One region of the Cupriavidus sp. 2KB_3 genome, then DNA from elsewhere that is predicted to be linked to it. Evidence: predicted binding sites of a transcription regulator. Region 1 holds the regulator's gene; each other region holds the start of a gene.

Region 1 (9,785 bases):
GATATTGGGAGTCCAGCGGCAGGCGTTCGAACTCGCCGTCGTTGCGGCGCACCAGCTGCACCACCAGCTTGAGCTTCATCTTCCGGCGCACGGCCGTCTCGCCGAAAATCGTCTTGATGTCGAGCAGGCCCAGGCCGCGCACTTCCAGCAGGTTCTGCAGCAGCGGCGGGCAGCGGCCCTCGATGAAGTCAGGCCCGAGTCGCACGAAATCGACGGCATCGTCGGCCACGAGGCCGTGGCCGCGCGAAATCAGTTCCAGGCCCAGTTCGCTCTTGCCCAGCCCGGACTCGCCCATGATCAGCACGCCCATGCCGAGGATGTCGAGGAACACGCCGTGCATCGTCACGCGCGGGGCGGAGATGCGCGACAGGTAGAGCCGCAGGTGGTCGATCACGGCCGCCGACGACACCGGCGTGGTGAACAGCGGCGTGGACGAGCGCGTGCAGCGCAGCTCCAGGTCCGGCGGCGGCTCCATGCCATCGGCCACGACGAGGAACGGCGGCTCGAGCAGGATCAGCTCGCCCATCTGGCGCTTGCGAGGCTCGTCGTCGAGACGCTGGTAGTACAGGATTTCCGGCTTGCCGAGCACCTGGATCCGGTTCGGGTGGATCAGGTTCAAGTGGCCGACGAGGTCCGCCGCCGAGGTGGCTTCACGGGCGAATTCCACGTCGAAGGCCCGGTCGGCGCCTTCCAGGCCGGCGACCCACGAGAGCTTGATGTCGGCTGCGTTGTCGTCGAAGATCGACTGCGAGGTGACGCCGGTGAGTTCCATGCGCGTATGACTTTCGGGGGCGGACAGGCCGTTTCAGGCGGCCGTTGGGGCGGGAGTCAGGGATGCCACTGCGTCAGCAGATCATGCACCGCTTCCGACGTGGGTAGCGTGGCGAGGCCCTCGCGCATCTCGCGGTCCGAGAGCAGCTGGGCGATTTCCGACAGGATTTCCAGATGTTGTTGCGTGGCCTGTTCCGGTACGAGCAGGAAGATCAACAGCGACACCGGCTTGCCGTCCGGCGATTCGAACGGAATCGGCTCGGCCAGGCGCATGAAGCCGGCCAGCGGCTGCTTGAGGCCCTTGATGCGGCCGTGCGGAATGGCCACGCCGGCACCCAGGCCCGTGGAACCCAGCGATTCGCGCGCGAACAGGTTATCGGTCACGGTAGCGCGGGCCACGCCATGGTTGTTCTCGAACAGGAGCCCGGCTTGCTCGAAGACCCGCTTCTTGCTGGTGACGGTGACGTCGAGATGGATGTTGCCGGGTGGCAGCAATTTGGCCAAACGATTCATGGGCGATGCGCGAGAAGTCAGGTTAGCGGGCCGGGGCGCGAAGGCCGTCCCGCCGGATACGTGGCGAAGCTAGGGTACCGAGAACTTATCTGGGACGCCCGCATTGGAGCGTCCGGCCATTATAGAGCAGGGCTCCACCGCGATTTTGCGATGCAGCGCCGGGGTCGCGGCGGTGCCACGACGTGCCGGCCGGCTTGCCCACCCGGGGTGTCCCGGGGCCGTCCTGTCGTTATTTGTATGGCGGAGCATACACCGAGCAGGGCGGCTTGCGAACACTTGTTCCCATTTTGACCGCTCCCGGGTGTCCCGGATCGTCCTCGGGCGTGGCAATAAGGTAACGAAACATTCCAGGTGCCCGCACCGCCACCGCGGCGGCGCGCGCCCATCAAAAAAGCCGCGCTGATTGCGCGGCTTGAGCTCTTCTTTTCAGTCCTCTGCAGGGTTGGCAACCGCTCTGCTTCCGGTTGCCTGCAGGTCTACTGCTGCGTCAGTTGCTGGGCGGCCATCTGGTACTTCACCGCCTCGCGATCGTGGCCCTGTACGCGGTCCTTGTAGCGGATGACCTGGCGGTCGAGCTTGTCGACCAGACAGTCGATCGCCGCATACAGATCTTCATGATGCGCTTCGACGAAGATGTCCTTCCCCTTCAGATGCAGATTGATTTCCGCGTACTGGCGCCGGTCCTTTTCCTTGTGGTTGTCCACCGATAGCAGCACGCTCACGCCGATGACCTGATCGAAATGTCTGACAATTCGCTCCAGTTTCGTTTCCACATACTCACGCAGCGGGGGCGTGATGTCGAGGTGGTGTCCACTGATCTTGAAGTTCATAGCGCTTCTCCTTCTGAAAGAGCCGCACCAGGCAGGCGGTTGCGGCTCGGCTACAAAGTCTTGCGGAGATTCACTGCGGGGATCTTGAGCGCTTCGCGGTATTTGGCCACCGTGCGGCGTGCGACCACGAAGCCTTGCTCGCCCAGCAGTTCGGCGATCCGGCTGTCGGAAAGGGGATTCCTGGGGTCTTCGGCTCCTATCAGTTGCTTGATCAGCGCGCGGATTGCCGTGGAGGAGGCCGCGCCGCCAGTCTCCGTGGAGACGTGGCTCCCAAAGAAGTACTTCAACTCGAAAGTACCCATGGGCGTGGCCATGTACTTATTCGTGGTGACCCGGGAAATGGTCGACTCATGTAAACCGAGTGTATCGGCTATTTCCCGCAAAACCAAGGGGCGCATCGCGATTTCGCCATGCGTGAAAAAGTTCTTTTGACGTTCGACAATTGCCTGAGAAACACGCAGGATCGTGTCGAATCGTTGCTGGATGTTCTTGATAAGCCACCGCGCCTCCTGAAGCTTCTGCTGCAGGCCCGCCGTCCCCGACTCACCCTTCGCGCCGCGCAGGATCTGCGCATACATGTCGTTGATGCGCAGCCGTGGCATGACGTCCGGATTGAGCGCCGCGATCCATCCGCTGCCGCTCTTGCGCACGAACACGTCGGGCACCACGAAGTCGGCTTCGGGACGGTTGAACGCATGCCCCGGATACGGCGCCAGCGAGCGAATCAGTTCGTGTGCTGCCTTCAGTGCTATTTCGTCCACCTGGAGCGCTTTCTTTAGCCGTGTGTAGTCGCGCACGGCCAGCAATTCCAGGTGATGGTTGACGATGGTCAGCGCCAGGTCGCGATGCGGGTGCTTCAGGCGCCGCAATTGCAGGCTGAGGCACTCGGCGGCATTGCGCGCGCCCACGCCGGGCGGGTCGAAGCTCTGCAGCAGGGTCAGGATCGCGTGGACTTCGTCGATCTCGAACTCGAGTTCCTCGGGCAGTTCGGTGCAGATTTCCTCGAGCGAGGCGCTCAGGTAGCCGTCATCGTCGAGCGACTCGACCAGGAAGATGGCAAGGCCCTTGTCGCGCACGGAGATCTTCAGCGGGGCCAGCTGCTCCATCAGGTGCTCGCGCAGCGTGGGCTCGGCGTCGCGCAGCTGCATCGGCGTCTTCTCGTCCTCGTCGCCCTGGGGGCGGCGGGCAAAGTCGTCGAGGCTCCAGTCGCTGCCGTAGTCCTCGCTGCCGTTGTCGTTGTAGTTGTCGTCCTCGCCGCCGGATGCACCCTCGCTGCGTGCGTCGCCGTTGGGCTGCGGCTCGGAGGAAGCCGGCGCCGGGGCGCTCTGGAGGCTGACCGAGCCATCGGCGGACACCCGCAGCGGGCTTTCGATCCAGTCGTTCTCGCGTTCGAGCAGGGGGTTTTCGGTGAGCGCCTGTTCCACTTCCTGCTGGAGTTCAAGCGTCGAGAGCTGCAACAATCGGATCGACTGTTGCAGCTGCGGGGTCAATGCCAGATGTTGCGAGAGACGAAGCTGAAGCGACGGTTTCATGCGACCTATTCTATGCGCATCCTTCCGACTATGGAACGGAAATTGCTATCGCCTATCGCTCTGGCTTCCTGATCGCCCCCGGCTGTCGCCGTGGACCGAAAGAAACGCGGCCGCACGTGGCGGCCGATGGGTCACATGCGGAAGTTTTCGCCCAGGTAGACGCGTCGCACGGACTCGTTGGCGATGATTTCCTCAGGCTGGCCGGCGGCCAGCACCGTGCCTTCGCTGATGATGTAGGCATGGTCGCAGATGCCGAGCGTCTCGCGCACGTTGTGGTCGGTAATCAGCACGCCGATATTGCGCGCCTTCAGGAAGCTCACGATGCGCTGGATTTCGCCCACGGCGATGGGGTCCACGCCGGCGAACGGTTCGTCGAGCAGGATGAAGCGCGGCGCGGAGGCCAGCGCCCGGGCAATTTCCACGCGGCGGCGCTCGCCGCCGGAGAGCGACAGCGCCGGGTTGTTGCGCAGGTGGGCGATCTGCAGGTCGTCCAGCAGCGAATCGAGGCGCCGTTCGATCTCCGCCTTCGGCAGCGACTTGCCGTTCTCGATCTGCAACTCCAGCACGGCGCGGATGTTTTCCTCGACGTTGAGCTTGCGGAAGACCGAGGCCTCCTGCGGCAGGTAGGACAGGCCCATGCGGGCGCGCTCGTGGATCGGCAGGCCGCTGATGTGCTGGTCGTCCAGCACGATGTCGCCTTCATCCAGCGCCACCAGGCCCACGATCATGTAGAACGACGTGGTCTTGCCGGCGCCGTTCGGGCCGAGCAGGCCGACCACCTCGCCGCTCTTCACGTCCAGCGAGACGTCCTTGACCACGGTGCGCGATCCGTAGCGCTTCTTCAGGTGGCGCACGACCAGCGTGCTGCTGTCGGTACGGGCGGCCGACGGGGCTGCGGAGGCGTTCGGGGCGAGCGTGGCGGAGTCGTTCATCAGGTCAATGCATGCGTGACGCGGCGGGCGCGTCCGGGGTTCAGGGCTTGCCGGGCGCGGGCGCCGGCTTCAGTTCCAGCGGCGGCGGCGCGGCGGCGCCGCTGGCCTGGTCCGCGCGCGGCGAGAGCACGGCGCGCACGCGGCCGGACGGATTGCCGGTGGAGGTGTTGTTGTCGCCGCCCGCGGCCGTGTAGTACTCGTTGCGGCTGTCGTAGGTGATCACGGCGCCGCGGATCTCGTCGACGGTCTTGGCGCCGGCGATCCGCGCCGCACGGGCATGGCCGATCAGCTTCGACATTTCCTGCTTGCCGTCGTACTCGATGCGGTCGCCCCAGCCGTCGATGTATTCATCCACGCCGTCGCGCTTCTGGCGGATATACGCCTGACGGCCCGGGTTGGCCGTGGCCACCGCGTACTGGTAGCCCTCGGGGTCGGTGCGGATCTGCGCGGCATCAGACTTCAGCACCATCGTGCCCTTGGTCAGCACCACGTTGCCGGTCAGCGTGTAGATCTGCTTCACATCGTCATAGCTGGCGTTGTTGGCCTCCAGCACCAGCGGCTTGTCCTTGTCGGCACGCTCCGCCAGCGCCGGCTGGGCCAGGGTCGCGCCAAGCGCGGCGATTGCCACCGCCAGGGCGGGCACGATGCGGCGACAGGACAACGTCGTCAGGGATGGGGTCATGGTGGTCAGCTGAGAGAATGACGGGCGATCCGTTGCCGGCGCCTGGCGTGCTTGTTGTTGTGCTTACTGCGTGGTCCGGGCCTGCCCCGACGGCGGATTCATGACGATGGTGCCGCGTACGTTGCCGAGCAATTGTACTTCGCGTGTGACATTGTTGAAGACCAGCCCGTTGGCGGTCATCACCGACGGCCCGCGCGTGAGCTGTACCGCTTTATCGGTCTTGACGATGTCGTCATTGACCAGCAACTGGAAATATTGCGACGCGGCGGTCATGCGCGGGTCCTTCGCCGCATCGACGCCGGGCTGCCGCACCAGGAAGGCATTGCCGTACAGGTCGATCACCGAGCCCTCGGCGTTCATCACGCCCCGGTCCGCGTTGACCGTGACCGGGGGGCGGTCCGGCTGGTAGGCACGCATGGCCGGCGTGGTCACCTCGTAGGTCTGGTCGTCCTCGAAATGGAGCATCTTCACGCCGGTGAAGCGCATCTTGGTGGCGCCGGTGGTGTCCAGCTCCGTGGCCGAGAAGCGGTCCATGTAGTAGTCCGCCTCATGGCGCTTGGCGCGGTTCTGCGCGGCCTCGTCCTCGTGGGGCGAGTTGATCTGCACCAGCCAGAACGTGCTGCCGGCCACCATCGCCATCAGCAGCAGCGGCAGCAGCCGCATGACCAGACCGGAGATCCTGCCGAAGAAGTCCCGCATCGCCGGCCCCGTTCAGATGACCTTGGCGCGGGTCAGGTCATGGATGTGGAGCGCGCCCACGAGCTTGCCGTTGTCATCCACCACCAGCAGCTGGTTGATGCGGTTCGCTTCCATGATCTGCACGGCTTCCACGGCCAGGTGGTCCTGGTTCACCACGTGGGGGTTGCGGTGCATGACTTCGCCGATGGGCACGGTGCGCCAGTCGCGCGGGGTTTCCAGCAGGCGGCGCAGGTCGCCGTCGGTGAACACGCCGATGGCGCGGCCGTCCGGGTCCACCACGGCCGTCATGGCCATGCCCTTGCGGGTGATTTCCATCAGTGCCTGGGCCAGCGGGGTGTTTTCACGCACCTCGGGGACACCGTTGCCGGTGCGCATGACATCGCGCACGTGGGTCAGCAGCTTGCGGCCCAGCGCGCCGCCCGGGTGCGAGCGGGCGAAGTCTTCCTCGCCAAAGCCGCGCGCGTCCAGCACGGCCACGGCCAGTGCGTCGCCCAGCGCCAGCGCCGCCGTGGTGCTGGCTGTCGGGGCCAGGTTCAGCGGGCAGGCCTCCTGGGCCACGGCGCCGTCCAGATGGGCGTCGGACAGCTTGGCGAGGTTCGATTCCGGGTTCCCGGTGACCGAGATCAGCCCGGCGCCGATGCGCTTGACGATCGGGACGATCGACAGCAGCTCGGCCGTCTCGCCGGAATTGGAGAACGCGATCAGCACGTCGTCGCGCGTGATCATGCCCAGGTCGCCGTGGCTGGCCTCGGCCGGGTGCACGAAGAACGACGGCGTGCCCGTGGACGCCAGCGTGGCCGCCACTTTGCGGCCGATGTGGCCGGACTTGCCGATGCCGGACACGACCACGCGTCCGGTGCAGCCCAGGATCATCTGGACCGCCTTGGTAAACGCGGGGGTCAGTCGGTCAGCCAGCGCGGAAACGGCGTCGGCTTCGATCTTGAGGGTGTGGCGGGCGAGCTTAAGTGCTCGTTCCGCATCGAAATTGGCTATCATGGCGACGAAGTATACCAACGAATGCGATGGCGACCGGCCCGGCTTTTTGGCCGCGGGGTCCCGGCGACCGCCGCTTGCCGTGTTTCCCCGGCGAGGCACCGATGCCGGGACGGCGCGCGTGCCCGGCCGGCTCGTTCCAGGTCAAGCCCCAAGTCTTCCCCGAAGCCCGCCGAATGCATTCTCCGCTGGAACTGACCCTCGTGCTGCTGGCCGCCGCCGTTTTCGGCGTGGTGGCCTTCCGCATGCTGCAACTGCCACCCATGCTGGGCTATCTGGCGGTTGGCATCCTGATCGGTCCCCACGCGCTCGCGCTGGCCAGCGATTCCGCCCAGACCAAGTATCTGGCCGAATTCGGCGTGGTCTTCCTGATGTTCTCGATCGGGCTCGAGTTCAACCTGGGCAAGCTCCGCTCGATGAAACGGCTCGTATTCGGGCTTGGCGGCTCCCAGGTGGTGCTGACGATGGGGTTCGTGGTGGCGGCCGGCTGGGCGCTCTCGGCGTGGACCGGCCTGTCCTGGCAGGCCTCGGTGGCGCTGGGCGGGGCGCTGGCCATGTCCTCGACGGCCATCGTCTCCAAGATGCTTTCCGAGCGCATGGAGCTGGAGGCCGAGCACGGCCGCAACATCATCAGTGTGCTGCTGTTCCAGGATCTGGCCGTGGTGCCGCTGCTGATCATCATCCCGGCGCTCTCGCGCGACCCCGGGGAGCTGGCGGCGGCGCTGGGCTTGGCCACGGTCAAGATCGTGGTGGCCCTCGGCCTGATCTTCTTCGTCGGGCAGCGGCTGATGAGCCGCTGGTTCCACGTGGTGGCGGCGCGGCGCTCGCAGGAACTGTTCATGCTGAACCTGCTGCTGGTCACGCTCGGCATGGCCGCGCTGACCGAGCGGCTGGGCTTGTCGATGGCGCTCGGCGCGTTCATGGCGGGCATGCTGATCTCGGAAACGCCCTACCGGCACCAGGTGGAGGAAGACATCAAGCCGTTCCGCGACGTGCTGCTGGGGCTGTTCTTCGTCACCATCGGCATGCTGCTGAACATCAGCGTGGTGATTGCGCACATCTGGCTGGTGCTGGGGCTGCTGTTCGTGCCGATCCTGTTCAAGCTGGTGCTGATCACGGTGCTGGCGCGGCTGTTCGGCTCGCGGCAGGGCGTGGCCATCCGTACCGGGCTGGGGCTGGCGCAGGCGGGCGAGTTCGGCTTCGTGCTGCTGAACCAGATCGACGGGATCGGGGGGCTGGTGGATCCGGTGCTGATCCAGGTCATCCTGGCCTCGATGCTGCTGTCGATGCTGGCGGCGCCGTTCCTGATCCAGTACAGCGACGCCATCGTGCTGCGTTTTGCCGCCAACGAATGGCTGATGCAGTCGCTCAACATGACCCGCATCGCCGCCCAGAGCCTGCAGACCGAGAAGCACGCGATCATCTGCGGATTTGGCCGGAGCGGGCAGAACCTGGCGCATATGCTCGAGCGCGAGGGCATCAACTACGTGGCGCTGGACCTCGACCCGGACCGCGTGCGCGAGGCCGCCGGGGCTGGCGACACCGTGGTCTATGGCGATGCCGGCCGCCGCGAGGCGCTGATCGCCGCCGGTATCCACCGCGCCGCCGCGCTGATTGTGACCTACGCCAACACGCCGTCGGCGCTGCGGGTGCTGCACCACGTGCAGGAGCTGGCGCCCGCGCTGCCCGTGATCGTGCGGACCGTGGACGATTCCGAGCTGGACACGCTCCAGAAGGCCGGCGCCACCGAGGTGGTGCCGGAGATCATCGAGGGCAGCCTGATGCTGGCCTCGCACGCGCTGGTGCTGCTGGGCGTGCCGATGCGGAGGGTGGTGCGTGGCGTGCAGCAGGCCCGCGACGCGCGCTACAGCCTGCTGCGCGGCTACTTCCACGGCCGGGACGACGAGGAGGACATGATCGAGCGTGACACTGTGCGGCTCCATTCGGTCTCGCTCGGCGCCGAGCACACGGCCGTGGGCCGCCGGCTGGGCGCGCTGGGGCTGGAGCGGATCGGGGTGGAGGTGACGGCGGTGCGCCGGCGCGGCATCCGCGCGTTCGATCCGCAGCCAGAGACCGTGCTGGAACCGGGCGATATCGTGGTGCTGCGCGGTACGCCGGAGGCGCTGGAGTCTGCCGAGGAACGGCTGCTGAAGGACTGAGCGCCTCTATATATAGAGAGGCTCAGGAATGCAGGGGCGAGCCTTCGGCGCCCCAGGACGGCGGCAGGCCGTCCAGCACTGCGCGGGCATCGAGTGAGCGGATCGGCACATGGCTATCGGCCGGAATCCGCCCCTCGCCCTGCAGCATCAGGTAGCGCAAGCAGCACACGCGCAGGAACGACGCGAAATTGGCCGACAGCGAGACCTCGCCGCGATGCGCGGCCAGCTCGTCATGGAGCCGGGTCAGCAACTGGTTGACCGTCATCGCGTCGCGCTGCGCCAGTTCTTCCAGCACTTCCCAGAACAGGTTTTCCAGGCGGATGCTGGTGGCCACGCCGTGCAGCCGCAGCGAGCGGGACTGGGTCTGGTAGGAATCCGGATTGGCCCGGACGAAGATCTCGCACATCGGCATGCCTCCTGCGACGGCGGCGCCGGGGGGGGCGCCGCGTTCGGAAGGCTCTACTGTACGTCGACTGGGTGACTACTGGGTGATCCGGGTCCCGAGCACGGTCAGGAACTGGGCCAGCCACGCCGGATGAGCCGGCCACGCCGGCGCGGTGACGAGGTTGCCGTCGGTATGGGCCTGATCGACCGGAATATCGGCGTATTTGCCGCCCGCCAGCCGTACCTCGGGCGCGCAGGCCGGGTAGGCGGAGCAGGTGCGGCCTTCGAGC
Region 2 (9,785 bases), on a different contig from region 1:
ACGAGCGAGTGTGTATGCCGACGTCGCCAAGCACCGAATACAGGACGTCGGATGCGCCGTCGGCCACTTCGCTTTGCATCGTGAAGTCTGGCGCGCTTCGCACAAATACGGTGATGCGCGGCACCGCCTGTATGGCGTCGAGCGTTCCGCAGCTTTTTTTGATGAGGGACAGGGCACGCAGCGTCGAAGTCCCTGCCGCACGGCGCGCCTCGTCGAGCGAAATGGATTCGCCCACGACGCCAACGAAGCGCACCGTTTCTCCAACTCGCGGGATTTGGCCAGCAATGTAGGCTACGTTGCCATCAACCAAAACAGGCGTGTACTTTCCACCGATCTTGATTTCCTCGTCCGGATCAAATCCGAATTCCGCCGCGATCTGCCGCAGCTTGTCATCTCTTGTCATAGGCACCTTCACCGACGCTGTCGAAAGGGTAAAGCGTAATCGATTGCGCTGCGTTTGTCTGAGACGACGCTTGGTCCCCCCTCAGCGCTTACACTTGGCGCCTCCGGCACAACCAACGCAAAGATCATGAAAAAAGCGGGAAGAATCAAATCCTGGCATGCCGATAAAGGCTATGGATTTATCGACATTCACGCGGACCTCAAGGACGTGTTCTTCCATGTCAGCGCATTGCAGACTCGCTCAGGACAACCGAAGCCCGGTGACCGCGTGAGCTTCGAGCTCGCCAGGGGAAAGGATGGCCGGATGCAGGCGCTCAACGTCGCGATAGCCGGCGCACCGAAGTCCGGCGGCGGCGGGGCGAACTGGTTGCCGGCGCTCATCGGTCTGGCGGCGCTGGCAATTATTGTCGTTGGTGCGCTCCGTGGTGATCTCCCTCGGCAGGCCGGCATCGTCAGTGTTCTGGCCAGCGTCATCGCCTTCCTCGCGTACGCTGACGACAAGGCACGGGCAAATCGAAAGGCGTGGCGCATTCCTGAGGCCAATTTGCATCTGATTGCACTCTGCGGCGGATGGCCCGGCGCGCTCGCCGCCCAGCACCTCCTTCGGCACAAAAACCGGAAGCAGGCGTTTCAGGTTGTCTTCTGGGGCACCGTCGCCCTGAACATTGGCGCGCTGGTGCTGTGGAAGACGATTATTGCCAATTGAGTGACAGCTCCGCGGCAGCCTATCTACCCTCCGCACCCTCCCCAAACCCCAACCAAACCACATGCCCGCGCACGTCCTCGGGCCATCCGGCGATCAATTCCCCCAAACGCCCCCGCTCATCCGCAAACAGCGCCCGTGCCGCCTCCTCAAAACCCGGAAGATCGCCGGCCATTGCCGACATGAAGTGATACGCCCGCTCCCGTGCCGCGCGGCGATTGTCGCCATGCGCATTCGCGCGGCGTGCCTCTTCCACGAGCTTTCGCAGCGCCACGGATGCCCCGCCTGGCTGCTGGGCGAGCCAGTCCCAGTGGCGCGGCAACAGCGTGACCTCGCGCGCCACGACGCCGAGTTTCGGGCGGCCCCTGCCGCGCGGCGTGTCCGGGGTGTCGTCCTGATCGGCGGCGGCATCCCCGCCCTCCGGCTGGAACCGGGCGACGATCTCCGCATCGCTGCCGCGTGTGTCGATGTCGATGGTGCCCCCGGTGGCGTTGTCGAAGACCAGCACCGGGCCGCTGGCTTTCCCTTCCATTGCGCGCCTGACCGCCAGTGCGACCACGCCGAGCGGGCCGGAGGCGAGGCGTCGATGGCCCTCGAAGGCGATATGGGATGGGAGGATTTCAGTTGGGTTCATGGTTTGCCCCTTGGTGATGGCCACAATTTATACCCGGATAAAATTAAAGTCAATATTACCCGGGTATAAATTTGCTGCACCCCGCCATGGAATAACCGCCGGGTGTCCTGCGTTTACCGGGCATGTGGCCTCGCGTGAGGCCGCCGCCCTTCGCGAGGAGCCCCGTGCCCAGTCATCCACGATCACCAAGACCCACCCTCCGGTTTCTCCTGCCGCTATTGGCCGCCCTTGCGCTGCCCGCCGTCGCGGCGCCGCCCGCCGGCCCTGACAGCGCCGCATTCCTGGCGGAGAGCGATGCCGCCATGACGAAGATGATGGACGACATGGCGGTCAAGCCCAGCGGCAACGTCGACGAGGATTTCGTCGCGATGATGATTCCCCACCATCAGGGCGCCATCGACATGGCCATGGCCGAACTGCGCCACGGCAAGAACGAGCAGCTCCGGCGCATTGCACAGGAAATCATCGTCGACCAGTTGCAGGAGATTGCCGCGATGCGGCTGGCGCTGGGGCAGCCCCTCCCGCCTTCCACGCCGGCGCCTACCCGCCCCGATCCGGTCCAACCAACGACCCAACCGGCGACCCAACCGGCGACCCAACCGACTCCCCCCAGCCATTCCGCTCACGCGCACTAAATCGCCCCGACCATGACAAGACACGCCCTCAGGAACACCCTCTCCCTCATGCTGCTGCTCGGCGCGGCCGGCGCGGCCCTGGCCGGTCAGGCGCCAGGGTCTTCGGCGGCGCCAGACGTGCCCATCAGCCACCGGGACCGCCTCTACGCCGCAGAGCAGTTCTCGAATACGGTTTCCGTGACGGACCCGGCGGACAACCGGCTGCTGGGCGTCATCCGCCTGGGCGACCCCGCGCCCGGCAACTTCAGCCCGCTGTATCGCGGCCAGGTGCTGGTGCACGGGATGGGCTTCTCGCCGGATCACCGCACGCTGGCCATTGTGTCGATCGGGTCGAACTCGGTGTCGTTCATCGACACCGCCACCAATGCCGTCAAGCACGTCACCTATGTGGGACGGTCTCCGCACGAGGCGTTCTACACGCCGGACGGCAAGGAGGTCTGGGTCACCGTGCGCGGTGAGAACTACATCGCCGTGATCGACGCCGCCACGTTCCAGGAAAAGACCCGCATCACCGTGGCCGACGGCCCGGGCATGCAGATCTTCTCGCCCGATGGCAAGTACGGCTACATCTGCTCGTCGTTCAACCCGGAGACGGCAGTGGTCAGCGTGGCCGACCACCAGATCGTGGGACGCGTGAAGCAGGAGAGCCCGTTCTGCCCGAACATCGCCGCCACGCCTGACGGCAAGCAGGTCTGGTTCACGCTCAAGGACATCGGCAAGGCCCAGGTGTTCGAGGCCCGCCCGCCCTTCCGCCTGATCAAGACGCTGGAGACTGGCCCGATCACCAACCACGTCAACTTCGCCCACACGGCGGCGGGCGAGTTCGCCTACATCACGGTGGGCGGGCTGAATCAGGTCAAGGTGTTCCGGACCGACGACTTCTCCCAGGTGGCCACGATTCCGGTGGGGAGCCTGCCGCACGGCATCTGGCCCTCGGGCGATGGCACCCGGATCTACGTGGGGCTGGAGAACGCCGACCAGCTGACCGCCATCGACACCGCCACCAACCAGGTGGTGGCCAACGTGCCGGTCGGGCAGGCGCCGCAGGCCATCGCCTATGTGCCGAACGCCGTGCCCGAAGGCGACGGCACGCAGGGGCTCCAGCCCCTGGGGGTAGCCGGGCAGACCACGCAGCTGAAGCTGCATGGCGTCGTGAACGGCAAGCCGGTGGCCACCGACCATGCGCCGACCAGCGTCACGCTGTTCGACCAGGGGCTGCTCCAGGTCCTGCAGGCATCGGCCACCGGGCTGCAACCGAAGCATGCCTATGTGCTGGCGCTCGCCAGCCGCGCGGACGGCGGCGGCCCGCTGGAGCCGCTCGCCGCCTTCATGACAAATCCGGCCGGCTCGGCCATCGTCAACGCGATTGGCCCGATCCGGCAGGTGGTGCGGGACGATGCCGGGGCCGGCGCGCGCCGCTATCTCGTGATCGCCCCGTCGGAAAATGGCAAACCCGGGGCGCCTGTGCAGGTGCAGGCACTGTAGGCGGGCAGAGGGGCAGGGAACGCGTGGCACGGATGATACAAATGGCACGACATTTGCGTATTACCCAGCAAATGCGTAGTACCCATCCCGGCCGCGCCCCACATTCCCAGCACAATGCCCCTTTCCGCCTCAACCCTCGTCCTTCGGGCCAAGCAGCTCGAGATCGAGGCCGTTCGCCTGATGGCAAGCCGCGTGGAGCTGGCCGACCTGATCGGCCAGCTGATCCACGCCTTGCAGCGTGAACGGGGGGCCAGCAGCATCTTCCTGGCCTCGGGTGGGCAACGGCTGGCGCAGGAGCGCCAGACGGCGATGGGCGAAGCGGTCCACATCGCGTCCCGGCTGGACGAGCGCTTTGCCAGCCAGCTGGAAGCGGGCCAGACGGGGCAGACAGGGCAGACGGGCACGGCGTCGATGGTGTCGTTGATGGCCTGGGTGCAGCTCGACCTGGCCACGCTGCCGGCGCTGCGCCACTCCATCGATCAATGCCAGACCACCGCGCACGACGCCGTGGCGGCATTCAGCCGCCTGATTGCCGCGCTGCTGGAGTTGATCTTCCATCTGGCCGATGTGGCCATGTATCCGGGCATCGCCCGGCCGCTGGTGGCCTTCGTCTACCTCGTGCAGGGCAAGGAAGCCGCCGGGCAGGAGCGGGCCGTCGGGGCGCAGATGTTCGCCTCCGGCACCTGCGCCGGCACTGCGCAGCAGCGCGTGCAGCAGTTGGTGGAAGCCCAGCAGCGCAGCTTCCAGATGTTCGAGCGCTTCGCCGATCCGACGCTGCTCGCGGCATGGCGGCAACGGCAGGCCAGCGCCGCGGTTGCCGCGCAGGACGGCATGCGCCGCACGCTGCTGACCACGCCGCCGGGCGCGGCGCTGGTTCACGATGACAGCGAGAAATGGTTCGAAGTGTGCAGCGAGGTCATCACCGGCATGTGGACGCTGGAGATGCAGGTGGTGCAGGACCTGCGCAAGGCCTGCGAGACGCAGATCCAGCGCTCCCAGGCCGATCTCCAGGATTCCGCCGGGCTGCTGCGCCAGCTGCTGGACAACCCGCCGCCCCATACCCATGCCGTCGAGCGCTTTTTCGATGTGGCCGAGCAGCCCGCCGCCGCGCCGGTGCTGCCGGGCATGCCCGATGCCGCGAATGGCCCCTCCGACGTGCATGCCACCACGGTCACGTCGCTGGAGCGCCTGCTGCGCCAGCAGTCGGCACGGCTGGCGCAGACCGAAGTGGAACTCGATGCGGCCCGGCGCGCGCTCAAGGAGCGCAAGGTGATCGAGCGCGCCAAGAACGCGCTGATGGCCCGTATGGGGCTCAGCGAGGACGCCGCCTTCCGGGCCCTGCAGAAGGCGTCGATGGACAACAATCGCCGGCTGGCGGACATCGCCGAAGCCACCCTGTCCCTCACCGGGCTCGCCCTGCCCCCGCAGGACGACGATCGGCACCAGGATTGAACCCGGCCACCCACGCGCACCAAAAGCGGGCGGGCCATGCACTACCAACGCCCCCAGGATCGTCACTTGGCCCTGCCCGGCCCGTTCCCGGCCCCCACCCCTCGGCGGGCATGGAACCTGCGTCAGCACTGACATCGGGCTGATGGCGGCCTGGAAGTACACCCCCCTGTAACGCATCAAGGATAACGGCGTCCTGTCACGCGCCGGCCGTAGGCCGGGCGGACGGACGCCGTTTGTCTTTCCCGAGCCAAACGAAGCAAACGAAGTAAAACGAAGCAAACGGAGAGGAAATACACAATGGCCTATCTCGCCCCCACCGAGTTCGTCACCAAGATGGTCGATGCCGGAGAGTCCAAGCTGCTGATGTCCACGCGGGACACGCTGATCCGGTCCTATATGGCCGGCGCCATCCTGGCGCTGGCGGCGGCCTTCGCGGTGACCGTCACCGTCAACACCGGCAACGCGCTGGTGGGCGCACTGCTGTTCCCGGTCGGCTTCTGCATGCTGTACCTGATGGGCTTCGACCTGCTGACCGGCGTCTTCACGCTCGCGCCGCTGGCCGTGCTGGACCGCCGCCCGGGCGCCACCTGGGGCGGCGTCATGCGCAACTGGGGCCTGGTGTTCTGCGGCAACTTCGCCGGCGCCATCACCGTGGCGCTGTTCATGGCCATCATCTTCACCTTCGGCTTCTCCGAAGCCCCCAACGCCATTGGCCAGAAGATCGGCCACATCGGCGAAGGCCGCACCGTGGGCTACGCCGCGCACGGCGCCGCCGGCATGCTGACCCTGTTCATCCGCGCCGTGATGTGCAACTGGATGGTCTCCACGGGCGTGGTGGCCGCCATGATGTCGACCTCGGTATCCGGCAAGGTCATCGGCATGTGGATGCCCATCCTCGTGTTCTTCTACATGGGCTTCGAGCACTCCATCGTGAACATGTTCCTGTTCCCGTCGGGCCTGATGCTGGGCGGCAACTTCACCATCATGGACTACCTGATCTGGAATGAAATCCCCACCGTGCTGGGCAACCTGGTAGGCGGCCTGACCTTCGTGGGCGCCACGCTCTACAGCACGCACTACAAGACGGCCAGCAAGCGCGCGCTGGGCTGATCGCCACCCCGGCATCGAGGCGACTGCGCCATGTCCGGAAGCGGGCTCCAGGTCAGCGTCGGCCAACATTCCGACGCGGGCCGGATGGCGGTCAACCAGGACTTTCATGGCGTGACCCACCCCGCCGGCCACCACCGCGTGACCAAGGGCGTCGCGCTGGCGCTGGCGGACGGCATCAGCACCAGCGCGGTCAGTCAGATCGCCAGCGCTGCCGCCGTCCGCACCTTCCTCGAAGACTACTACTGCACCTCCGAAGCCTGGACCGTGCGGCGGGCGGCGCAGTGCGTGCTGGCCGCCGTCAATTCCTGGCTCCATGCACAGAGCCGGCACAGCGAGGCCCGCTTCGACCGCGATCGTGGCTACGTCTGCACGTTCAGCGCGCTGATCTTCAAGGCGCGGGAGGCCCACCTGCTGCATGTGGGCGATGCGCGCGTCTATCGGCTGCATCGGCATACGCTGGAGCAGCTCACCGTCGATCACCGGGTCTGCGTGTCGGCCTCCGAGGCCTATCTGGGCCGGGCGCTGGGCGCGAGCCCGTCTGTCGAGATCGACTACCGCACGTGGGGCGTGGAGCCCGGCGAGATCTACCTGCTGGCCACCGACGGCGCCTACGAATACCTGGAAGCCGCCGATATCCACCAGGCCCTGACCGCCAGTGGCGACGATCTGGACCGCGCCGCGCAGGCGCTCACGGCGCTGGCCCTGGCGCGCGGCAGCCAGGACAACGTGACGCTGCTGCTGGCCCGTGTCGACGCCCTGCCGGAACCCGGCGCCCGCAACGCGATGGCGCAGACCGGGCACCTGACCCTGCCGCCGCCGCTGGCGCCCCGCATGCAGTTCGAGGGCTACACCATCGTCCGGGCCCTGCACGGCAGCGCCCGCAGCCACGTACATCTGGCGGTGGACGACCACAGCGGGCAACCCGTGGCGCTGAAAACGCCCGCCGTGGATCAACGCGACGACCCGGCCCATCTGGAGGGCTTCCTGCTCGAGGAATGGGTCGCGCGGCGCATCGACAACCAGCACGTGCTGCGGCCCCACGCGGCGGACCGGCCCCGCAAGCACCTCTTCGTGGCGATGGAGTACCTGGAAGGCCAGACGCTCGCGCAATGGATGATCGATCATCCCCTGCCCGACCTGGACGCCGTGCGCGGCATCATCGCCCAACTGGCCACGGGGCTGCAGGCGTTCCACCGGCGCGAGATGCTGCACCAGGATCTCCGCCCCGAGAACGTCATGATCGACCGCTCGGGCACCGTCAAGATCATCGATTTCGGCTCGGTCCACGTGGCGGGGCTGGCCGAGGCCACGCGCCCGCCCCACTCGGCCATGCCGGTCGGCACGCTGCAATACACCGCGCCGGAGTACTTCGTCGGGGATGACGGCACGGCGGCGTCCGACCTGTTCTCGCTGGCCACCCTGGCCTACCAGATGCTGACCGGCAAGCTGCCCTACGGCCTGCAGGTCACCCGCATCCGCGACCGCACCGACGTCCGGCGCCTGCGCTACACCAGCCTGCGCGAGCAGCGCCCCGAGCTGCCGGCCTGGGTCGACCACGCCCTGCGGCGCGCCCTGCACCCGAACGCCCTGAAGCGGCACGAAGCCCTTTCCGAGTTCGTCCAGGCATTGCAGGCGCCCAGCGACCCGTTCTGGCAACGCGCCACGCCGCCGCTGCTGGAGCGCAACCCGCTACGGTTCTGGCAAGCGCTGGCGGCGGTTCTGGGGGTGGCGGTAGTGGTCCTGCTGGGGCTGCGGGTGATGGGGATGTAGTGGGGGTGTAGTGGGGGTGTAGTGGGGGCTGTAACCGGGGTGTAACCGAGCATCGTGATTCTTGACTAATCGTTCCAGAATCACTACATTCCCTCCATGGCCCGACCCAAAGCATTCAACAAGGACGAAGCGCTCGATGCCGCGATAGGCGTGTTCCGCGAACACGGCTTTGCGGGAACATCGGCCGGCATGCTGACGGAGGCGATGAAAATCGGCCGGCAGAGCCTCTACGACACCTTCCACGACAAGTGGGACCTCTACCGCGCGGCGGTGCAGCGCTATGCCGAGACGGAGGTCCAGGCGCATCTCGCCACGCTGCGCAGCCAGGCCAGGGCACGCGATGGCATCCAGCGCCTGATCGCCCGCGTGGTGGCTGACGCGCACACGCCGTGCCTGGGCGTTGGCTCGATCTGCGAGTTCGGGCACGGGCGCGCGGACCTGACGCAGATTCATCATGCGTCCGCACGCGTGCTGGAGGATGCCCTGACCGCCCGGATCCAGGAAGCCCAGGCCGACGGCGACATCGCCCCGGATCTCGATCCGAAACACGTGGCCGGGTTCGTGAGCGCGAACATTGCCGGTATCCGGATCGCTGCCCGTAGCGGGGCCAGCGCAGGCGATTTGCAGGCGCTGGGCAACCTCGCGCTGCGGGTGCTGGCGTGAGCCGTTTTTTTTCTCCATTTTGGAACGATCGTTCAATAAAGAAGGTAACGACATGAAAGCTGTACTGCTGCATCACCCCGATGGGCTCGCCTATGGCGACGTACCCACCCCCAATCCGGCCAAGGGCGAGGTACTGGTCGAGGTTGCCGTCGCCGGCGTGAACTTCATGGACCTTGGCGTCCGGCGCGGCCAGTTCTGGCTGGAGATGCCCTATCCGAAGGGGATGGGCGTGGAAGGGGCCGGCCGGGTCGTGGCCGTTGGCGAAGGCGTCACGGACTTCCGGCCCGGCCAGCGCGTGGCCTGGGCCTATGGCCCCGGCAGCTATGCCGAGATGGTGGTCATGCCGGCCACCTCGCTGGTGCCGCTGCCCGACGCCATCGACGATCGCGCAGCCGCCTCCGTGATGATGGCGGGACTCACCGCCAGCCACTTCGCCACCGAGTTCTATCCGGTGCAACCGGGCGACATCGCGCTCGTGCACGCGGCCGCCGGCGGGGTTGGCCTGCTGTTGACGCAGATCATCAAGCTGCGGGGCGGCATGGTCATTGGCCGCGTCTCGTCGGAGAGCAAGGCGGAGATCGCCCGGCGGACCGGCGCCGACCATGTCATCGTGGACACCGCCGGGGCGTTTGCCGAAGCGGCCGTGCGGCTGTCGGGTGGCGAAGGCGTGCACGTGGTCTATGACGGCTCCGGCCCGGCCACCTTCCAGGGTTCGCTCGATGCGCTCCGCGTTGCCGGCACGTTCTGCTGGTACGGGCCGGTGCTCGGCGGCCCCGGCACGCTCGACATCATGAGCCTGCCGAAGAGCATCAAGCTGGGCTACGCGGTATTCGCCCATCACGTGCGCACGCCCGAATTGCTGCGCGCGCGGGCAGCCCGGCTGTTCCAGTGGATGATCGAGGGGAAATTGCACCCGAGTATCGGGCAGGTT
Region 3 (9,785 bases), on a different contig from region 1:
CCCGAGGGCAGCCAGCTGATGCTGCTGGTGCTGGGCCTGGGCCTGTCGATTCCGCTGATCGTGTTCGGCAGCACCATCCTGCTGAAGGTGATGGAGCGCTTCCCGATCATCATCGTGCTGGGCGCCGCGCTGCTGGGCTACCTGGCCGGCGAGATGCTGGTGAGCGACCCCGTGGACGCCGAGTGGTTCCAGGTGCATGTGCCGCACGCCCATCTGGTGTTTGGCTTGGTCGGGGCCGTGCTGGTGGTGCTGGTGGGCAAGCTGCTCAAGCGCCGGAGCGCGCAGGTGGCCTGACACCCCTGACTCGCAGTCTCGTATTGCCTGAAACGGGCGGCCGATCTGGCCGCCCGTTTTTCTTTGGCGGCGCCGGCGCAACAGCGGCCTGTAGGCGCCCACGCCACGAATTCCTGCGGATTTCCAAGCAATTCCCACAAGCCTGTGGGAATTGTCGGAGATCAATCGGAGCAGGGGGCTGACCTCCCGATCATGGGTGCCGTGCCGGTGCGCAACGCCGCGCGGCACGGACATCAACCATCACCATGAAAAGGGTCAATATGCAACGCAAGCCTTCCGCACGCCGCCATCGCGGCTTCACGCTGATCGAACTGATGATCGTGGTGGCGATCATCGGCATCCTCGCCGGGGTTGCCATTCCGCAGTACCAGGACTACGTGGCGCGCTCGCAGTTCGCCGAGGGACTGAGCCTGGCGTCAGGGCAGAAGCCGGCGGTGATCGAAACGTTCTCCTACGGCGGCACCTGTCCCAGCAACGCCAGCGGGGCGGCGGACGGGATTCCGCTGGCGACCAGCATCGCCGGAACGTACATCAAGAGCGTGGTCACGGGCGGCACGCCCACGGCTGCGGGCGGCTGCACCATCGTTGCCAACTTCAAGGACGCGGGTATCGCCAAGGGGCTGGTGGGCAAGTCCATGACGCTGCGCATGACCGGCGCGGACCAGGGCGCCGTGGCATGGCAGTGTGAATCGGGCGCTGACCGGAAGTACCTGCCCAAGGCGTGCCGCCACGTGGCGGCTGCGGCGGCGGCCAGTCCGGCCTGATCTGCGCACCGGCGGCTGACGGCGGCTGACCGAGGGTGGGACCGCTCCTATCCTCGGTCGGCATCGAAAAAATCGGGTTGAAATGCGCCGATTCTGGTGCATTTCCATCAGAGTGAATCAACGTCCGGCGGTTTGCGCGCGATCAAATTCATGGCGCGCAGCCCGCCACAGCATACGACCCCAGTCATCGCGTCGATGACGACAACCAGAAAGGGGGTCCTATGCAACACACCAACACCTATCCACGGCGGCTTGGCCGTCTTGTGCGCGGGGCCACGCGCGCCGGCTTCACACTGATCGAACTGATGATCGTGGTGGCGATCATCGGCATCCTGGCCAGCCTTGCCATTCCGCAGTACCGCGACTACGTGGGGCGGGCCCAGTTTGCCGAGGCGCTGACGCTGGCGTCCGGCCTGAAGACGTCGCTGGTGGAGGCGTACGTGAGTTCGGGATCGTGCCCGGACAACAAGACCGCCAACAACTCCGGGCTGCCCCTGAGCTCGACCATCAATGGCCGTTACGTGGCATCGGTGGAAACCAAGGCCAATGGCGTGGTGGGTGACGCTGGCGGGTGTGTGATCACGGCCCGGTTCCGGAGTGACGTCTCGCGCGCGCTGGCCGGCAAGCATGTGGAGTTGGAACTGAAGGGCTCCGAGGGCTCGTTCACCTGGGATTGCTTCTCCAACGTGGACCACAAGCTGATGCCGAAGTCCTGCAGCGTGCGGGGATCGAGCTCCACCCCGGCCTGAGGCGGTGCGCCATGGACTGCCGCAAGCTTCGTCCACAGCAGGCAGGCTTTTCGCTGATCGAGCTGATGATCGTGGTGGCGATCATCGGCATCCTGGCCAGCCTCGCCATGCCGCAGTACCGCGCCTATGTGGCGCGGGCCCAGTTTGCCGAGGGGCTGTACTTGCTGGGTGGGTTGAAGGTCTCGGTGCTGGAGACATATGTGCTTTCCTCACAATGTCCCGACAACACCGGGGAGAACGATACCGCCTTGCCGCCGGCTGCAACCATTAACGGAAAGTACGTGGAGCGCGTGGTGGCCCAGTCCATGGGCCAGGTTTCAGACGGCGGCGGGTGCTTTCTGCGGGCGTATTTCCGGGAGGATGCGTCGCCGCTGCTCCGGGGCAAGTTCGTGGAGCTTGAGTTGACCGGGACCGGCAAACCGTCTGAAGGCTACGCTGGCGGCGGTGCGGCGTCCTGGGACTGTTATTCGAATACCCGAGAAAATGTGCGGCCTAAGGCATGTCGGTACCGGTGGGGCTATACGCCTGAGGCTTGATGCGCCCACGCCGGTCCACTGCAAAACTTTGGCAGTCCCGTAGACACAAAATGTGACAAATTTTGTTGATTGGCCATCCCTTGGAATCGTAAATCGGCCAAATTTTGTCACTCCCCCATGAGATTATCGGCATTTGCCTGCCTGGCACACTCCCTGCTTTAGGGGTAATGCATCACATGCAAGCAGATGTTTCTTTCTGTAACGAAAATCTCATCGAGGGGTCAATCCTTATGCAACGGGTACAACAAATCAAAAAACTGGGCCGCCAAGCCCAGAAGGGTTTCACGCTGATCGAACTGATGATCGTGGTTGCGATCATCGGTATCCTGGCTGCCATTGCGATTCCGCAATATCAATCGTATGTGGCAAAGTCGCAGGTCAATCGCGCCTACGCCGAGCTGAACGCCTACAGAACCGCTATTGAAGACAACCTTAACCGCGGCAACGCTATCAAGTTCGCGGACACCGATATCGGCTATGTTCAGTCGACGTTGACCAAGACTGCTAATGTGTTCGACTTCAGCGCGGGCGATGGCTCGGGCTCTGCTGTAGCTGTTCTGGACGGCAATGCAAATACGTCAGTCCTGGGCACGACGATCACCTTGTCCCGTGACACCGCTGGCCTTTGGACGTGCAAATTCACGACCACGCCGAAGGCATTCGATGCGACGTGGAAGCCGGGCAACTGCACCTAAATCGAACGCGGCCTCTTCAGCGTGGAAATCTAATCAAACGCTGCTTTCCTCAGCGTGGTGATGAAAAAGCGCCTTCGGGCGCTTTTTCTTTTCCTGCTTCCGTAAGCCGCCAAGCTATCATGGCGCCTTTCCTTCCCCTCGCGCCCGCATGCCGCCATCCAGGGCTTTGCTTCCGGGGTCGGCGATCATCGCCGCCTTTACCCTCCCGCTGCTGGTTTCGAAGCACACGCTTCCGCTCGCCACCTTCTATGGCGAATGGACGGCCGGCGTGCTCGGTGTCGCGCTGGTCTGTCTGCTGGCCTTCCGGCGTTCGGCCGACACCCCCCTAGCCCCCTGGATCGTCCTGCTGCCGCTCTGGCTGATCCTCACCACGCTCGTCCAGTCCGCCGCCGGCATGGCCGATATCACGGGCAGCCGCTTCACCACCCAGATCGTGCTCGCCCTCGGTGCCGCCATGATGGTCGCCGCGTGGCGCCTTGGGCAGGGGTTTTCCACCGAGGAACGGGCCGAGATTGTCGATGCCATCGCCATCACCTTCCTCGCTGCCGGGCTGCTCGGCACGCTGGCGCAGTGGATCCAGGTCTTCCATATGGAAGACCAGATGTTCGGCCTCGTTTCGGTATATTTCTACGACACCAACCGCCGGCTGTGGGGCAACCTGAACCAGCCCAACCATCAGGCGACGATCCACGGCTTTGGCCTCGTTGCCGCGATCTGGCTGGCGCGGCGGGAGCGGCTTGGGTTTGCGGCATGGCTCGCCGCCGTGCTGCTGCTCGAGTCGGGCATCGCGCTGACCGGCTCGCGCACCGGTCTTGTCCACGTTGGGCTGGCCGCCATCTATGCCCTGATCGCCGCCGCCATGGCGCGCGGCGAGCGGCGCGGCCCGAATCCGATGGCGCGCCCGCCCGGTCTGGTGCTTGCCGCCGTGCTGTTGATTGTCGGCATCGTGGTGCTGCAACCGGTCATCAAGAGTGCCGGGCAGGCGTTCGACTGGCGATTATTCGATACCGTCGCGCAACTGAAGGCCGGCGATCAGGTCTCGGCGCGCGGCGCGCTGTGGGCACATGCCATCGCCATGTTCCGATCGCATCCGCTGCTCGGCGTGGGTTACGGGGAGTTCGGCTGGGCGCAGTTCCAGCAGATGTCGCAACTGCGCGTGACGGCCGAGATGTCCCTGCACGCCCACAACGCCGTGCTCGATTTGCTGGCGAAGACCGGTTTGATGGGCACGGCGGGCGTGGGGGTGCTGCTGCTGGCGTGGCTGTGGCGCGTGGTGCGAAGCCGGCTGTGGCGCGCGGCGTCGGCGGAGCGCCCGCAGACCGTGGTGATCCTGCTCTGGCTGGCGATGGTCGGCGCGCATTCGATGCTCGAATACCCGCTCCATTACCTCTACTTCTTCCTGCCGTTCTGCTTCCTGCTGGGATGGCTGGAGCCGTCCGGCTTCGGAAAACGGCGAGTCCCCAAGCTGGTGGCGATGGGCATCGGCATCGCCTTCGTCGCGCTCTCGGCCATCATCCTGACCACGCTCTGGCAGGACTACCGCCGCGTGGAGGCGCGCGAGTATGCGAGCGATGAACGGCGCGATGGCCTGCCGATGCCGCGCCACTGGTTCCGCCAGCACGCCGCGTCGGAGGCTATCGAGCGGACCGTCATCACCGCCCAGAATGCCGTTGAATTGCTACCCGCGCACCTCGATGCGCTGCACCTGCTGCCCACCCCGAACCTGATCGGCCGCACCGCGTGGCTACTGGCGCTGACCGGCCAGCCAGAGCGCGCGCGGCTGTGGATGGATCGCCTGCGCTATTACTATCAGGGCGACGAAGCCGCACAGTTCAACACGCTGGACAACGCCTGCGAGGAAATGGACGAGGCGCACCGTCCGCGCGACTTCTGCGCCTGGGTGCGCGTACGCGCCCGGCAGGGCCACGGCTGATCAGAAAATCAGCCGTGACCAACGCCATCAGCACAATCAGCAACATCAGCACCATCAGCGCACGTAGCCGGGCGGCGGAGGCGGGGGATAGTAAGGCTGGTAGTTCGGCGGCGGCGCCGCGTAGCTGGAGGCGCGCGGCGTGGACACCATCTGGCCGTACACCGGCACGCGGTTGCCGCTGGCGTACATGCACTGGACGTAGGCGGCGTCGTACTGCCGTTGCGAGCCATATCCCGCGTTATACGAGTTGCCGGCCCCCACGGCAGCGCCGGTGAGCAGGCCCACGCCGGCCCCGACGGCCGCACCCGAACCCCCGTCGAATGCCGCCCCGGCCGCCGCGCCGAGCGCCGTGCCGATGGCCGTGCTGCCCACGGCCGCCGTGTTCGATGCCTGCTGGGCGCTCACGCCGCCCACCTGGCCGAGCGCGAACTGGCGGCAGTTGTAGTCATCGCCACGGAACTGGTCGAAGGTCTTGCCGGTGCCCGGCAGCGCCATCACGCTCGGGCCGGACGGCATGACCGCGCAGGCGCCAAGGCCCAGCGTGCCAGCCAGCAACAGGGGAACGAGGCGCAGATTCATGACGTCGCTCCCGGAACATGGCCCTGCGGCGTGGTGGACGAAGACGGCGTGGGCGGCACCCGCTGCCAGCCGGTGGGACATTCGCGGACGTAGGGGTAGAAGCCCTCGGGCGAGTCGCAGTGGTACCACCAGGCGTTCGGCGAGTCATTCGGCGCGCCGCTGGCCGATGGCGCGGGCACCGGATTGCCATCCGCGCCCTGTTCGATGTACTGCGGCGGATTCGGCGCCGGCACCGCGACGACAGCGGGCGGATAGTAGCCGGGCGCGTAATAGGGGCCATAGGCATAGGGTCCCCAACCGGGCCCCCAGCCTGGACCCCAGCCGGGTCCCCATCCTCCCCAGCCCGGTCCCACATAGACACCCACGCCGACGCGCGCGCGCCCCCCGTGGTAGTGCCCGCCGGCGATGGCCGATGTGCTGACGGCGGCCGTGGCCACCGCCGCGAAAGCCAGGGCGATCTGGCAAAGCTTGCGCCCGTTCATGATGTGTACCCCTACCCAATGTGCTGCATGCGTGCCGGCGACATCCCGAAAGCGGCGCTTCCGGCGTTGCGGCCTGTTACCTAAGCCTTCCCCTCAACGCTTGACCCGCCCGATCCGTGGACGGGCCCCGCCAGGCCTTGCTGGTATTCAATACCAATTTTTCCGGAAGTGGCGCCGGCGCGGGGGACTTGGAAATGCGGCGTTACCTTTATTACGGGCGGGACAATGGGGCGATAGGGGGCGACACGGGGGCGATAGGGGGCGACACGGGGGCGACAGGGGGCGACACGGGGGCGATAGGGGGTGACCCGGGGCGACACGCACCCCGATCAGCCCGCCACCCAGTCCCCCGACTTGCCGCCATGCTTCTCCAGCAGCTTCACGTTGCCGATCACCATGCCCCGGTCCACCGCCTTGCACATGTCGTAGATGGTCAGCAGGGCCACCTGCACGCCGGTCAGCGCCTCCATCTCCACCCCGGTCTGGCCGTGGGTTTCGGTGCGTACCACGCAGGCGATAGTGGAACTGGGCCCGTCCAGCGCGAAATCGACGGCTACCTTGGTCAGGCCGATGGGATGGCAGAGCGGGATCAAGTCAGACGTGCGCTTGGTCGCCATGATCGCGGCCACCCGGGCGATGCCGAGCACGTCGCCCTTTTTGGCGGTGCCGTCGCGCACCAGCGCGAAGGTGTCCGGCAGCATGGTGATGGTGCCGGTAGCCACCGCCACGCGATGGGTGCTGGCCTTGTTGCCGACATCGACCATATGGGCTTGTCCGGCGGTGTCGAAGTGGGTGAGCTGGCTCATGGCGTCAGAATTCGAGGAATGAAATGGCGCCCGTCGCAATCCGGGGAGGCAACGCGGGCCAAGGAGTCTGCCGGATTGGGAACGCGCGGCGGAGGCCGCTATCATAGCAATATGCCCAAGACCTCCTGGCGCCGTCGCCTGCCCGCTCCGGCGCGCGCCGCCGACACCGCTCCCGCTGCTTTGGCCGCCCCCGCCATGCGCGCGTCACTTGCCCGTGCCGTGGCGGCCGCGCTCGTGCTGACCATGGCCGCGCCGGCCTGGCCGCAGGGCTTGACTTTGCCCGCCTCGCGGCTCGCGCCGTCCTCGCAGCAGCCGGCGCCCACCACGGAGCTGGCGCCCGATGCCAGCGACCAGGTCTACGACAATCTCAACCGCAGTGTCAGGGCGGGTCAGAAGTCCGAATTCGGATTGCGGACCAACAACCCGGTCGTGGAGGGCGGCAGCCTGCAGCTGCCGGACCTCGGCGACCCGTCCACGGCATCGCTGTCGCCGGACATGGAGCGGCGGCTGGGCGACCGGATCATGCGCGATATCCGCCGCGATACCGACTACGTCTCGGACCCCCTGCTCAACGACTATCTCAACGCGCTCGGCTACCGGCTGGTGCAGGCCGCGCGCCGCCAGAACGTGGCCGGTTCGAATGGCGAGGGCACCTTCGCCACCGGCTTCGAGCTGTTTGGCGTGCGGGACCGCTCGATCAACGCCTTCGCGCTGCCGGGCGGCTATATCGGCGTGCATACCGGGCTGCTGGTGCAGTCGGAAACCGAATCGGAACTCGCTTCCGTGCTTGGCCATGAAATCGGCCACGTGATGCAGCGCCATATCGCGCGTGGCATCACCAAGCAGGATGAGTCGATGTGGATCGCGCTGGCGTCGATGGTGCTGGCCGGGCTGGCCGCCACCAAGAGCGGCGATGCGGCCGCGGCGCTGGCCATGGGCGGGCAGGGCGCGGCGGTGGCCAACCAGCTGTCGTTCTCGCGCGGGGCCGAGCGCGAGGCCGACCGCGTCGGCTTCCAGATCATGACCGCCGCCGGCTTCGACCCGCAGGGCATGCCCGATTTCTTCTCGCGGCTCCAGCGCGTGACCGGTATCTCGGACAACTCGATCCCGGCCTATGTGCGCACCCACCCGCTGACCTCCGAACGTATCGCCGACATGCAGGACCGCGTGCGCCACGTGTCCGTGCGCAAGGTCGGCAACACGCCCGAGTACGAGTTCGCGCGGGCGCGGTCGCGCGTGATCCAGGCCACCACCCCCAACGATCAGCGCAACGTGCTGGAGACGTTCAAGTCGCAAGCGGCGAATGCCTCGCCGGTGCGGCAGCCGGCGATCTACTACGGTATCGCCTTCGCCAACCAGCGGCTGGGCCGCTACGCGGACGCCGACCGGGCGCTGGCCGAGGCGCGCCGGCTCTACGGCACGATTCCATCCGCTACCTCGGGCAGTCCGATGCTCGACGTCATGGCGATCGAGCTGGCGCGGGCCGAGGGTCGTCCGCAGGAGGCGCTGGCGCAGGCCCAGGCCTCGATGCGCGCGTTCCCGCTCTCCCATGCCGTGGCGCTGACCTATGCCGATTCGCTGGTCGCCGCCGGCAAGCTCGACGAGGCCGTGACCTTCCTGCGCGCCCGCACGCGCGAGGAATCCGCGCGCGCCGAATGGTGGGAGCTGCTCGCGCGCGCCTACGCGGCGCAGGGCAAGCGGCTCCAGCAGCATCAGGCGCTAGCCGAGAAATACGCGATGGACGGGTCCTATCAGGCGGCCATCGAGCAGTTGCAGATCGCCCGCAAGGCCAGTGATGGCGATTTCTACTCGCTGTCCGAGGTCGATGCGCGGCTGCACCAGCTCCAGCTTCGCTTCCGCGAGGAGAAGCAGGACAACAAGGGCATGCCGAACTGAGGCTTGGCCTCAGCCAGCTTCGGCTTCCGGCGCGGGCGCGCGGACGAAGCCGAAGCGCGTCGGCACTTCGTCCTCGGCAATCGGTTCGATGTCGAAATCGCGCCCGGCGTGGTGGAACACCCCCAGCGCCGCGCCGCACGCCTCTCCATGCCAGGTGCAGGTGCTGCTGAAGGCGTCGAGATCATGGTCGTGCAGCAGCGCGGCCTGCACCGGCGCGCCATCCCCATCCCCATCCCTATCCTCCAGACCTTCCACCGTCCCCGCCAGCAGCACGTTGCCGTGCTCGTCGGCATGGCAGGCCGTCACGCTGAACGGCCGCCCGGTGGTGGTGGCCAGCGCGCCGTCATGCATCCGCACGATCCACGGTGCGTAGCCGAGCGCGACGAACACGCGCTGCGGCCCGTTCTGGAAGAACCAGGCGCCGCGCGCGTCGTGGGTGTAGTTGCGTTCGATGAAGTGGATCAGCGCCTCGTGGCGGATCGGGTCGCCGGACAGCCCGTGCTCCTGGGCAAACTCGTTGCGCAGGCGCCATTGCCCACGCCGGTCCAGCGCCAGCCATCCGTACGCATTCGGCACGTTGGGCCAGCGGGCCATCGCCTGCTTGACGATGTCATCCATGGTTGTCTCCTACGCCGTCTGGCGCGTGCCGCCCACACTGTCGAAGTAGTCGAGGATGCGCGTGGGCAGCCATTCGATATGGCCCGCCACCGGGAACAGCGGCAGGTGGCCCAGCACACCGGCGCGGGGCGTCATGAAGCCGACGTGGCCGCCGTGCGCCGGCTGCTCCAGCAGCACGTCGGGGCTGACCTCGGCCTGGGTCGGCAGGTGCTGGCCGGGCAGGAAGGGGTCGTTGCGCGCGTTCAGCACCAGCGTGGGAATGCGGATCTCGCCCAGCACCGGCTTGCTGGCGGCGCGCTTCCAGTAGTCATCGGTATCGCGGAAGCCGTGTAGCGGCGCGGTGACCACGTTGTCGAACGCGTACAGATCGCGGCTTGCCAGCATCGTCGCGCGGTCGAACAGGCCCGGAAACTGGTCGAGCTTGGCCAGCGAC

Evidence for each region. The regulator sigma-54, encoded in region 1, starts transcription at its own class of promoters, with help from an activator protein. The targets are predictions, from matches to a motif close to TGGCANGNAANCTGCTTT.
Region 2: a site for sigma-54 is predicted at 3,902-3,919, ahead of AB4120_RS09380 (nitrate- and nitrite sensing domain-containing protein). Genes of this name have one in related genera too.
Region 3: a site for sigma-54 is predicted at 2,486-2,503, ahead of AB4120_RS11225 (pilin). Genes of this name have one in related genera too.

Annotation. Positions count from the first base shown of each region.
Region 1 is NZ_JBFRHD010000002.1:16,163-25,947, reverse strand. It holds gene hprK (HPr(Ser) kinase/phosphatase) at 1-772, opposite strand, end outside; gene AB4120_RS01880 (PTS sugar transporter subunit IIA) at 829-1,284, opposite strand; gene hpf (ribosome hibernation-promoting factor, HPF/YfiA family) at 1,761-2,114, opposite strand; gene AB4120_RS01870 (RNA polymerase factor sigma-54) at 2,165-3,646, opposite strand; gene lptB (LPS export ABC transporter ATP-binding protein) at 3,778-4,578, opposite strand; gene lptA (lipopolysaccharide transport periplasmic protein LptA) at 4,619-5,260, opposite strand; gene lptC (LPS export ABC transporter periplasmic protein LptC) at 5,324-5,959, opposite strand; gene AB4120_RS01850 (KpsF/GutQ family sugar-phosphate isomerase) at 5,972-6,955, opposite strand; gene AB4120_RS01845 (cation:proton antiporter domain-containing protein) at 7,129-9,111, shown strand; gene AB4120_RS01840 (ribbon-helix-helix domain-containing protein) at 9,134-9,517, opposite strand; gene AB4120_RS01835 (DJ-1/PfpI family protein) at 9,593-9,785, opposite strand, start outside.
Region 2 is NZ_JBFRHD010000007.1:135,588-145,372, reverse strand. It holds gene AB4120_RS09405 (RidA family protein) at 1-403, opposite strand, end outside; gene AB4120_RS09400 (DUF1294 domain-containing protein) at 530-1,108, shown strand; gene AB4120_RS09395 (DUF2239 family protein) at 1,128-1,739, opposite strand; gene AB4120_RS09390 (DUF305 domain-containing protein) at 1,862-2,374, shown strand; gene AB4120_RS09385 (YncE family protein) at 2,387-3,859, shown strand; gene AB4120_RS09380 (nitrate- and nitrite sensing domain-containing protein) at 3,974-5,311, shown strand; gene AB4120_RS09375 (formate/nitrite transporter family protein) at 5,609-6,421, shown strand; gene AB4120_RS09370 (bifunctional protein-serine/threonine kinase/phosphatase) at 6,452-8,191, shown strand; gene AB4120_RS09365 (TetR/AcrR family transcriptional regulator) at 8,288-8,854, shown strand; gene AB4120_RS09360 (quinone oxidoreductase family protein) at 8,907-9,785, shown strand, end outside.
Region 3 is NZ_JBFRHD010000008.1:210,939-220,723, reverse strand. It holds gene AB4120_RS11245 (TerC family protein) at 1-294, shown strand, start outside; gene AB4120_RS11240 (pilin) at 555-1,058, shown strand; gene AB4120_RS11235 (pilin) at 1,280-1,807, shown strand; gene AB4120_RS11230 (pilin) at 1,819-2,343, shown strand; gene AB4120_RS11225 (pilin) at 2,574-3,038, shown strand; gene AB4120_RS11220 (PglL family O-oligosaccharyltransferase) at 3,187-4,971, shown strand; gene AB4120_RS11215 (hypothetical protein) at 5,026-5,550, opposite strand; gene AB4120_RS11210 (hypothetical protein) at 5,547-6,032, opposite strand; gene moaC (cyclic pyranopterin monophosphate synthase MoaC) at 6,362-6,838, opposite strand; gene AB4120_RS11200 (beta-barrel assembly-enhancing protease) at 6,950-8,734, shown strand; gene AB4120_RS11195 (DUF2946 family protein) at 8,744-9,352, opposite strand; gene AB4120_RS11190 (YheT family hydrolase) at 9,362-9,785, opposite strand, start outside.